Linked DNA regions of Azotobacter salinestris. The protein of the gene in region 2 interacts with the protein of the main gene of each other region in a pairwise test. Links are inferred from orthologs where the notes say so. Each region holds a gene or a part of one and is shown on either strand. Other genes may lie near its edges.

Region 1 (4,060 bases), 630 kb from region 2 along the record:
CTTCACCACCTACAAGGACGGCCAGACGGCCATGCTGATCCATGTCCTGCAGGGCGAGCGCGAGCTGGTCAAGGATTGCCGCTCCCTGGCGCGCTTCGAGCTGCGCGGCATTCCGCCCATGGTGGCGGGCGCGGCGAAGATCCGCGTCACCTTCCAGGTCGACGCCGACGGGCTGCTCGGCGTCTCCGCCCGCGAGCTGGGTTCCGGTGTCGAGGCGAGCGTGCAGGTCAAGCCGTCCTATGGCCTGACCGACGGCGAAATCGCGCGGATGCTCAAGGACTCCTTCGAGCATGCCGGCGGCGACAAGGCTGCCCGCATGCTGCGCGAGCAGCAGGTCGAGGCGCAGCGTCTGCTGGAAGCGGTGCAGGCAGCCCTGGAGACCGATGGCAAAGCGTTGCTGAGCCCCGACGAGCGGGCCGCCATCGAGACGCAGATGCAGGCGCTGCGCGAGGTTCTGGGCGGGCAGGACACTGCCGTCATCGAGGCGCATGCCCGTCGTCTGGCGCAGATCACCGATGCCTTCGCCGCCCGGCGCATGGATGCCTCGGTGAAGGCCGCGCTGTCCGGCCGCCGACTGAACGAAATCGAGGAGTGAATGATGCCGCAGATCGTTTTTCTGCCCCACGAGGTGCATTGTCCCGAAGGCAAGGTGGTCGAGGCCGAGGCCGGCGAGAGCATTCTCGAGGCCGCGCTGCGCAACGACATCGAGATCGAGCACGCTTGCGAGATGTCCTGTGCCTGCACCACCTGCCATGTGATCGTGCGCGAGGGCTTCGGCTCCCTGGAGCCGTCCGACGAGCTGGAGGACGACATGCTCGACAAGGCCTGGGGGCTGGAGCCGGAATCGCGGCTATCCTGTCAGGCGAAGGTCGGTGCCGAGGATCTGGTGGTGGAGATTCCCCGCTACACCATCAATCAGGTTTCGGAAAAGCACTGAGGGCATGCGCGTGAGTCTGAAATGGACCGACGTACAAGAAATCGCCCTGCAGCTGGCCGATACCCATCCGCAGATCGATCCACGCTACCTCAACTTCGTCGATCTGCATCGCTGGGTGCTGGCGCTGCCGGAGTTCGACGACGATCCCGCGCGGGGCGGCGAGAAGGTGCTGGAAGCCATCCAGGCGGCGTGGATCGAAGAAGCCGACTGATCCACAAGCTGATCTTATGCATTTCACTGGAACCCGCGTATAATCCGCGGGTTTAATTTTCCGCTTTTCAAACCCCCCGATTGACTGGAGCTATCCATGGCCGTTGAACGTACCCTTTCCATCATCAAGCCCGACGCCGTCGCCAAGAACGTCATCGGTGAGATCCTCACCCGTTTCGAGAAGGCCGGCCTGCGTGTCGTCGCTGCGAAGATGGTCCAGCTGTCCGAGCGCGAAGCCGGCGGCTTCTACGCCGAGCACCAGGCGCGTCCGTTCTTCAAGGATCTGGTGTCCTTCATGACCTCCGGTCCGGTTGTCGTGCAGGTGCTGGAAGGCGAGGGCGCCATTGCCAAGAACCGCGAGCTGATGGGCGCCACCAACCCGAAGGACGCTGCTCCGGGCACCATCCGCGCCGACTTCGCCGTGTCCATCGACGAAAACGCCGTGCACGGTTCCGACTCCGAGGCCTCCGCTGCCCGCGAGATCGCCTACTTCTTCGCCGCCACCGAGGTATACGCCCGCATTCGCTGATCAGGCGATGGGGGAGGGTGAATCCATGACCGAAACCACCAGGGTGAACCTGCTGGGGCTGACCCAGCCGCAGCTGGAAGGCTTCTTCGAGTCCATCGGCGAGAAGCGCTTTCGTGCCGGGCAGGTGATGAAATGGATTCACCACTTCGGCGTCGACGACTTCGAGGCCATGAGCAACATCGGCAAGGCCCTGCGCGAGAAGCTCAGGGCCTGCGCCGAGATCCGCGGTCCCGAGATCGTCAGCCAGGACATTTCCAGCGACGGCACCCGCAAGTGGGTGGTGCGCGTGGCGTCCGGCAGCTGCGTGGAGACCGTGTACATCCCGCAGGCCGGCCGCGGCACCCTGTGCGTGTCGTCCCAGGCCGGCTGCTCGCTGGACTGCAGTTTCTGCTCCACCGGCAAGCAGGGCTTCAACAGCGACCTGACCGCCGCCGAGATCATCGGCCAGGTCTGGATCGCCAACAAATCCTTCGGCACCGTCCCGGCCAAGATCGACCGCGCCATCACCAACGTGGTGATGATGGGCATGGGCGAGCCGCTGATGAATTTCGACAACGTGGTCGCCGCCATGCAGATCATGATGGACGACCTCGGCTACGGCATCTCCAAGCGCAAGGTGACCCTGTCCACCTCCGGCGTGGCGCCGATGATCGACGAGCTGGGCAAGGTGATCGACGTGTCCTTGGCGCTGTCGCTGCACGCGCCCAACGACGAGCTGCGCAACCGGCTGGTGCCGATCAACCGCAAGTACCCGCTGGCCGTGGTGCTGGACGCCTGCAGGCGCTACATCTCGCGCCTCGGCGAGAAGCGCGTGCTGACCGTGGAGTACACCCTGCTCAAGGACGTCAACGACCAGCCCGAACATGCGGCGCAGATGATCGAGCTGCTGCGCGACGTGCCGTGCAAGATCAACCTGATTCCCTTCAATCCCTTTCCCCACGCCGGTTACGAGCGGCCGAGCAACAACGCCATTCGCCGCTTCCAGGACCTGCTGCACCAGGCCGGGCACAACGTCACGGTGCGCACCACCCGGGGTGAGGACATCGACGCTGCCTGCGGCCAACTGGTCGGGCAGGTCATGGATCGCACCCGGCGCAGCGAGCGCTATATCGCGGTGCGCCAGCTCGGTGACGAGGCTGCGTCATCCCCCGGTGCCGCCAATCGGACCTGAACGAGGATGTTTATGACCCTGCGCGCTGCGCTGCTGTTGCTTTCTGCCACGCTGCTGGTCGGTTGCGTCTCGACCGGCGCGGTCGACCCCATGAAGACCGAACGGGGCCGCAAGGAGGCTCGCGAGGCGTATATCCAGCTCGGCCTCGGCTACCTCAAGCAGGGGCAGACCGACCGGGCCAAGGTGCCGCTGGGCAAGGCCCTGGCGATGGATCCGGGCGATGCCGACGCCCACGCCGCCCTGGCCCTGGTGTTCCAGACCGAGCTCGAGCCCGCCCTGGCCGACCAGCACTATCGCAAGGCGCTGGCCAAGCGTCCCGGCGATGCGCGCATCCTGAACAACTACGGCAGCTTCCTGTTCGAGCAGCGCCGTTATCAGGATGCCTACGAGCGTTTCCAGCAGGCCGCGGCCGACACCCTGTACCCCGAGCGTTCGCGGGTCTACCTCAATCTCGGCCTGACCGCCGTCAAGCTCGGCCGGCGTGACTTCGCCAAGGAGCATCTGGAAAAATCCCTGCGAATCAATTCGCAGCAGCCACGGGCCCTGCTGGAAATGGCCACACTGAATTTCGAGGCGCGCGACTACGTGGCGGCGCGCTCCTATTACTCCAGTTTCAGCCGCATGGGCGAGCAGAATGCCCGCAGCCTGCTGCTGGGTACCCGCCTGGCGAAGGTCTTCGATGATCGCGATCAGGCTGCCAACTTCGGCCTGCAGCTGAAGCGTCTTTACCCGGGCACGCCGGAATATCAGCAATATCTGTCGGAGCAATGATGAACGCGTCGCAAACCGAGAGCACGGCCGCGGCCTCCGTCAACCCGGGCGAGATCCTGCGCAAGGGCCGCGAGGCCAACGACTGGTCGCTGGCCCAGGTGGCCGGACAGCTGAATCTCTCCACCCGGACCCTGGTCCAGCTGGAGGCCGGCGAGTTCGACCGGCTGCCGGGACATACCTTCGCCCGCGGCTATGTGCGCTCCTACGCCAAGTTGCTGGGCATGGACCAGGCCCGCCTGGTCGAGGCCTTCGACCAGTACACCGGCACCAACGCCAAGGGCAGCGAAGTGCACAGCCTGGGCAAGATCGAGCAGCCGCTGCGGATTTCGCAGAGCATCCTGCGTCTGGTCGGCCTCGTCCTGATCCTGCTGCTGGTCGGCTCTGTCCTGTTCTGGTGGCAGGAGCGCTCGGCGCAACAGGGGGGCCGCAACGCGCTCAACCT
Region 2 (4,842 bases):
CTCGTTCCAGCGACGGCCGGGGGCGATGTGCCTGAACGCCTCCAGGTTGGCGGCCAGCACCAGCTCGTAGATCGCCTTCTGCTCGGGCGAGAAGGCGCCATTGACCGGAAAGGTGCGGGTGATGTCGCTGGCGTAGCAGTCGAGCTCGCAGCCGGCATCGATCAGCACCAGATCGCCATCGCGCAGCGGCCGGTCGTTCTCCCGGTAGTGCAGGATGCAGGCATTGCGGCCGCCGGCGACGATCGACCCGTAGGCCGGCATCCGCGCGCCGCCCTTGCGGAATTCGTACTCCAGCTCGGCCTCCAGGTGGTACTCGTGAAGCCCCGGACGGCAGGCCTGCATGGCGCGCACGTGGGCGCGGGCGGAGACGGCTGCCGCCTCGCGCATCACCGCCACCTCGGCGGCGCTCTTGCACAGGCGCATGTCGTGCAGCAGATGGTCGAGGGCGACGAACTCGCTCGGCGGCTGGGCCCCCTGACGGGCCTTGGAGCGGATGGTCTTGATCCACTCCATCAGCCGGTGGTCGAAGCTTTCGTTGCTGCCGATCGCATAGTAGACGCGACTGCGCCCCTCGATCAGGCCGGGCAGGATATCGTCGATGTCGGCGATGGGAAAGGCGTCATCCGCGCCGTAGTCGCGCACCGCCCCCTCCTGGCCGGCGCGCAGGCCGTCCCAGAGCTCGCGCTCGGGATCGCGCTCGCGGCAGAAGAGCACGTACTCGCCATGCTCGCGGCCGGGAATCAGGGCGATCACCGCCTCCGGCTCGGGGAAGCCCGACAGGTACTGGAAATCACTGTCCTGGCGGTACTGGTGCTCCACATCGCGGTTGCGGATATACACCGGCGCCGCCGGCAGGATGGCGATGCTGTTGGGCTCCATCTGCGCCATCAGCGCCTTGCGCCGGCGGGCATATTCCGACTTCGGGATGCAGGTCATGTACGCTCCTCGTTGACTGAAAAGGCGTCTGCGCCTCAATGCACGGACGGCTTGGGCGCCGGCGCGACCGGTCCGGCGCACTCGGCGAACAGCAAAAGCGGCGCGACCCGAAGGTATTCCATGACCTCCATGTAGGCCCCCTCGCCCTCCTCGGACTCTTCCAGCGAGCTCTGTACCTGGGCAATGGCGGCAAGATCCTGCAGCACTTCCATGGCTTCCGCGCTCAGCGCCTTGTCGCCGGCAGCCAGGCCGAAACCGCCGAGAAAACCCTGGCACCACTGCCCCAGGGCAGTGGCGCGCTCGGCCAGCGGCGCCTCGTCGGAGGGCAGCAGCAGGACCACGGCGACTTCGCCGCCGGTCAGCTCGCTTTTGACCATCTCCTGCAGGCCGATCAGCGCCTGGCGTACGTTGTCCGGAATCTGACTGCCGAGCAGGTCGGCGGCATCGGACAGCCAGCGGTCGACTTCGAAACCGGCGCCGGCACAGCTGCGGCCGAGCAGCAGGCCGTGCAGCTCCGCCGGGGACACGTCCCTGCCGCTACTGGCCAGCAGGGCGGAGAACGCCGCATAGGGGGATTTATCGGTAGACATATCGGACTCGCCTTCTTCGTGCGCCTGGTCAGGCAGCGCCTTGCAAAAGCACCGACGCCTGTAGGCGCCACGGGAAGCAAATGACTAGAATGTGATCGCGTATCCTAGCATCGGCGGATGCACCAAGACCATCTGAGCACCGCCGGAGTCTCGTACCCGTTCATTCGCATATAAATGAAAAAGAGGCGCCATGGAAGACGACGACCTGAAAGCCCTTGCCCGCCAGTTGGAGCTGCTGATCCAGCGCCTCGAGCAGATCAAGGCCCACAACCGGTTTCTCCTGGCGAATGAAAAGGCCTGGCGGGAAGAGCGCGCCCACCTCATCGAAAAGAACGAAATCGCCAGGCACAAGGTCGAATCGATGATTTCACGTCTGAAAGCCCTGGAGCAGGATTCATGAGCCAGCCGCACACCCTCATCGTCCACATTCTCGACAAGGACTACTGCATCGTCTGCCCACCGGAAGAACGAGCCAACCTGGAAAGTGCCGCCCGCTACCTGGATGGGAAAATGCGGGAAATCCGCTCGAGCGGGAAGGTCATCGGTGCCGAGCGCGTCGCGGTGATGGCCGCCCTCAACATCACCCACGATCTGCTGCACAAGCAGGAGCGTCTGGACCTGCAGGCCAGCTCGACCCGCGAGCAGGTCCGCACCCTGCTCGAGCGGGTCGATCGCGCCCTCGCCAACAATCCGGATGAGCTGACGACCTGAGTCCCATTCGATTCAGGTATACTGGCGATCACTCCCTGGTGTGTACGCCAGTCGGCCACGTCCCTCTCCCGATACGCAAAACCTTGGAGGCTGTACGTGTGACCCGTGTGCATGTCCGCCTGACGGAAAGCCTTAAAGTCATCGGCAGTCGCCACCTTGAACTTTCGGGTTCAAGGGTCAAGCCGGCAGCGGCACTTCGGGGAGTCCGCTTTCTTTGCTTGCCGCGCTGCGGCGAATCCCTCAGCATGGCTGTCAGTCCCACTCTGACCCTTGCTGATTCGGCATGATCGAAACCGCCGGCCTTTCCCGTGCCCAACTGCGCCGCCTGCTCCGCGAGCGACGGCGTGCGCTCGCTCCGCGCCGCCAACGCCAGGCCGCTCGTCGGCTCTATCGCCAGCTGGCGCAGCATCCGCTGTTCCGCCGCTGTCGCCATGTGGCGCTCTACCTGCCCAATGACGGCGAGATCGACCCCGGGCTGCTGCTCGAGGCCGCACAGCGCCGCGGCAAGGCGACCTACCTGCCGGTACTCAACGCCTGGCCGGCGACACGCATGGTGTTCCAGCGCATCCACCCTGGCGAGCCGCTGCGCCTGAACCGCTTTCGCATCCGCGAACCCCGGCCGAACCGGGCCCGGCAGCGCAAGGTCTGGACGCTGGATCTGCTGCTGATGCCCCTGGTCGGCTTCGACCCCGAGGGCGGACGACTGGGCATGGGCGGCGGCTTCTACGACCGCAGCCTGGCCTATCGGGCCCGCCACAGGCACTGTCGCAAACCCGTGCTGCTGGGCCTGGCCCACGAATGCCAGAAGGTCGATCGACTGGCGCTGGCCAGTTGGGACGTGCCATTGGAGGCTACGGTGACGGACCGGTCCTGGTATGCGGCCAGCCGGAGAATGGCGAGACAGGAGCAGTTGCACCGCAATCCCTGCGGTGCCTGCGAATAGTTCAAAGACCGCGGAACGGGCTCGGCGACTGAATGCTCTGCTGTTGTTCCCAATGGCTTTGCGCGTAGCCTGTGGTGACCACCCCCAATCCGAAGAGAATGACAAGAACCCACAGTAGATCTGGCTTGCGCTTCATCGATTGCCTCCCCCTTCAAGGCATATCACGACGATGAACAGCGATGAACGGGTGACTGCGACAGCCACCCTCCCCCCCAAGAAGCGGCGGCATTCTCCGCCAACTCGACCAGTCAATCAAACCCCGGCCATCAATAAGATCGATGCTTTTTTCGGCGTTCCGATGACCGGCACCCGGAGCCAATTTTCATGCCGCACTGGCTGATGAAATCCGAACCCGACGCCTTCTCCGTGACAACACTACAGCGCCTCCGCCAGGCACGCTGGGATGGAGTACGCAATTACCAAGCGCGCAACTTCCTGCGGAGCATGCAACCCGACGAGCTGTTTTTCTTCTACCACTCCAGCTGTCCGCGACCGGGCATTGCCGGGATAGGCCGGGTCGTCACCAGTGCCTATCCGGACCCCAGCGCCCTCGAACCGCACAGCCCCTACTTCGATGCCAGAGCCAGCGCGGAAAGGAATCCGTGGGTCGCGGTCGATGTGGAATTCGTCGAGGCCTTCACCGAAATCATCGAGCTGGCGCGCCTGCGCAGCACGCCGGAGCTGGCGCAACTGCCGCTGCTGCAAAAGGGCAGCCGGCTTTCGGTGATGCCGGTGAGCGCCGGCGAATGGACCGCCATACTGGCGCTGCACTGAGCCGGAAGGCTATCGCGGGCCCTCAGGGCCGGGGAGCATAGGCGAAGACGTCGGCGCGCATCTGCCGGGCCTCCATGCCGGCCTCGACCAGCGCATCCAGAGTGGCATAGACCATGCCCGGCGAGCCGCTGACATACACGTGCAGCGCCCGCAGATCGGCGAAGTCCTGGCGTACCGCCTCATGCAGCAGGCCGCAGCGCCCCTCCCAATCGCACAGGTCGCTGACCACCCGGTGCAGATGCAGGTTGGGCAGGCGCTGCCACTCTTCCGCATAAGGCAGCCGGTAGAAATCCTCCGGTCGCCGCGCCCCCCAGTAGAGGTGGATCGGCCGAGTGAAGCCTTTCGCCCGGCAATGCTCCACCAGACTCTGCATCTGCGCCATGCCGGTACCGGCAGCGATCAGCACCAGAGGGCCATCCGGCAGCTCGGCCAGATGCGCGTCACCGAACGGCAGGCGCACACGGGCAAAGCCCTGACGGCGGATGAAGGCCAGCAGCTCCCGCGCCGAGGTCTCGCGCGCCAGAACGTGCAGCTCCAGCTCGCGCCCCAGGTCTGGCGCCGAGGCCAGCGAGAAGGAGGAGAAGCTGCCGTCCTCGCGCTGCAGCTGCAGGTACTGTCCGGCGTGGTAGCGCGGCGGCTTGCCCGCCGGTACGCGCAGGCGCACGCGGAACACGTCGCCGCCAAGGTCTTCGCAGTCGATCAGCTGGCAGCTCAGCTCGCGTACCGGCAGCTCGCCCGGTGCCAGCACGCCATCCCACTGCAGCACACAGTCCTCCAGCGGCTCGGCCTGGCAGGTCAACAGCTCGCCCTGGGCGAGCACCTCGCCACCCTGACGCACCCGCCCCTCGATCAGGCGCGCCGCACAGGCATGGCAGTTGCCATTGCGAC

The links. Proteins that work in one complex are often made in the same cells at the same time.
Region 1: the proteins of GCU53_RS15100 (region 2) and ndk interact in binary tests that used the Escherichia coli proteins (3 or more experiments, as listed by UniProt). The link is inferred for Azotobacter salinestris from one-to-one orthologs.

What each region holds. Positions count from the first base shown.
Region 1 is NZ_CP045302.1:3,884,964-3,889,023, forward strand. What follows is about bases 1-2,960. They hold ndk (nucleoside-diphosphate kinase), read left to right. Parts: upstream 1-1,244; coding sequence 1,245-1,676; downstream 1,677-2,960. Other genes in these bases: hscA (Fe-S protein assembly chaperone HscA), read left to right, coding at 1-595; fdx (ISC system 2Fe-2S type ferredoxin), read left to right, coding at 599-937; iscX (Fe-S cluster assembly protein IscX), read left to right, coding at 948-1,148; rlmN (dual-specificity RNA methyltransferase RlmN), read left to right, coding at 1,702-2,847; pilW (type IV pilus biogenesis/stability protein PilW), read left to right, coding at 2,860-2,960. Outside these bases: more of pilW, read left to right, coding at 2,961-3,618; GCU53_RS18250 (RodZ domain-containing protein), read left to right, coding at 3,615-4,060. UniProt on the Escherichia coli protein: Major role in the synthesis of nucleoside triphosphates other than ATP. The ATP gamma phosphate is transferred to the NDP beta phosphate via a ping-pong mechanism, using a phosphorylated active-site intermediate.
Region 2 is NZ_CP045302.1:3,258,167-3,263,008, reverse strand. Bases 1,437-4,350 are described here. They hold GCU53_RS15100 (5-formyltetrahydrofolate cyclo-ligase), read left to right. Parts: upstream 1,437-2,520; coding sequence 2,521-3,180; downstream 3,181-4,350. Other genes in these bases: GCU53_RS15090 (CDP-6-deoxy-delta-3,4-glucoseen reductase), read right to left, coding at 3,977-4,350; GCU53_RS15095 (EVE domain-containing protein), read left to right, coding at 3,505-3,954; GCU53_RS26565 (hypothetical protein), read right to left, coding at 3,182-3,316; GCU53_RS15110 (cell division protein ZapA), read left to right, coding at 1,923-2,237; GCU53_RS15115 (TIGR02449 family protein), read left to right, coding at 1,717-1,926. Also shown: pepP (Xaa-Pro aminopeptidase), read right to left, coding at 1-936; more of GCU53_RS15120, read right to left, coding at 972-1,436; more of GCU53_RS15090, read right to left, coding at 4,351-4,842. UniProt on the Escherichia coli protein: Involved in the removal of 5-formyltetrahydrofolate.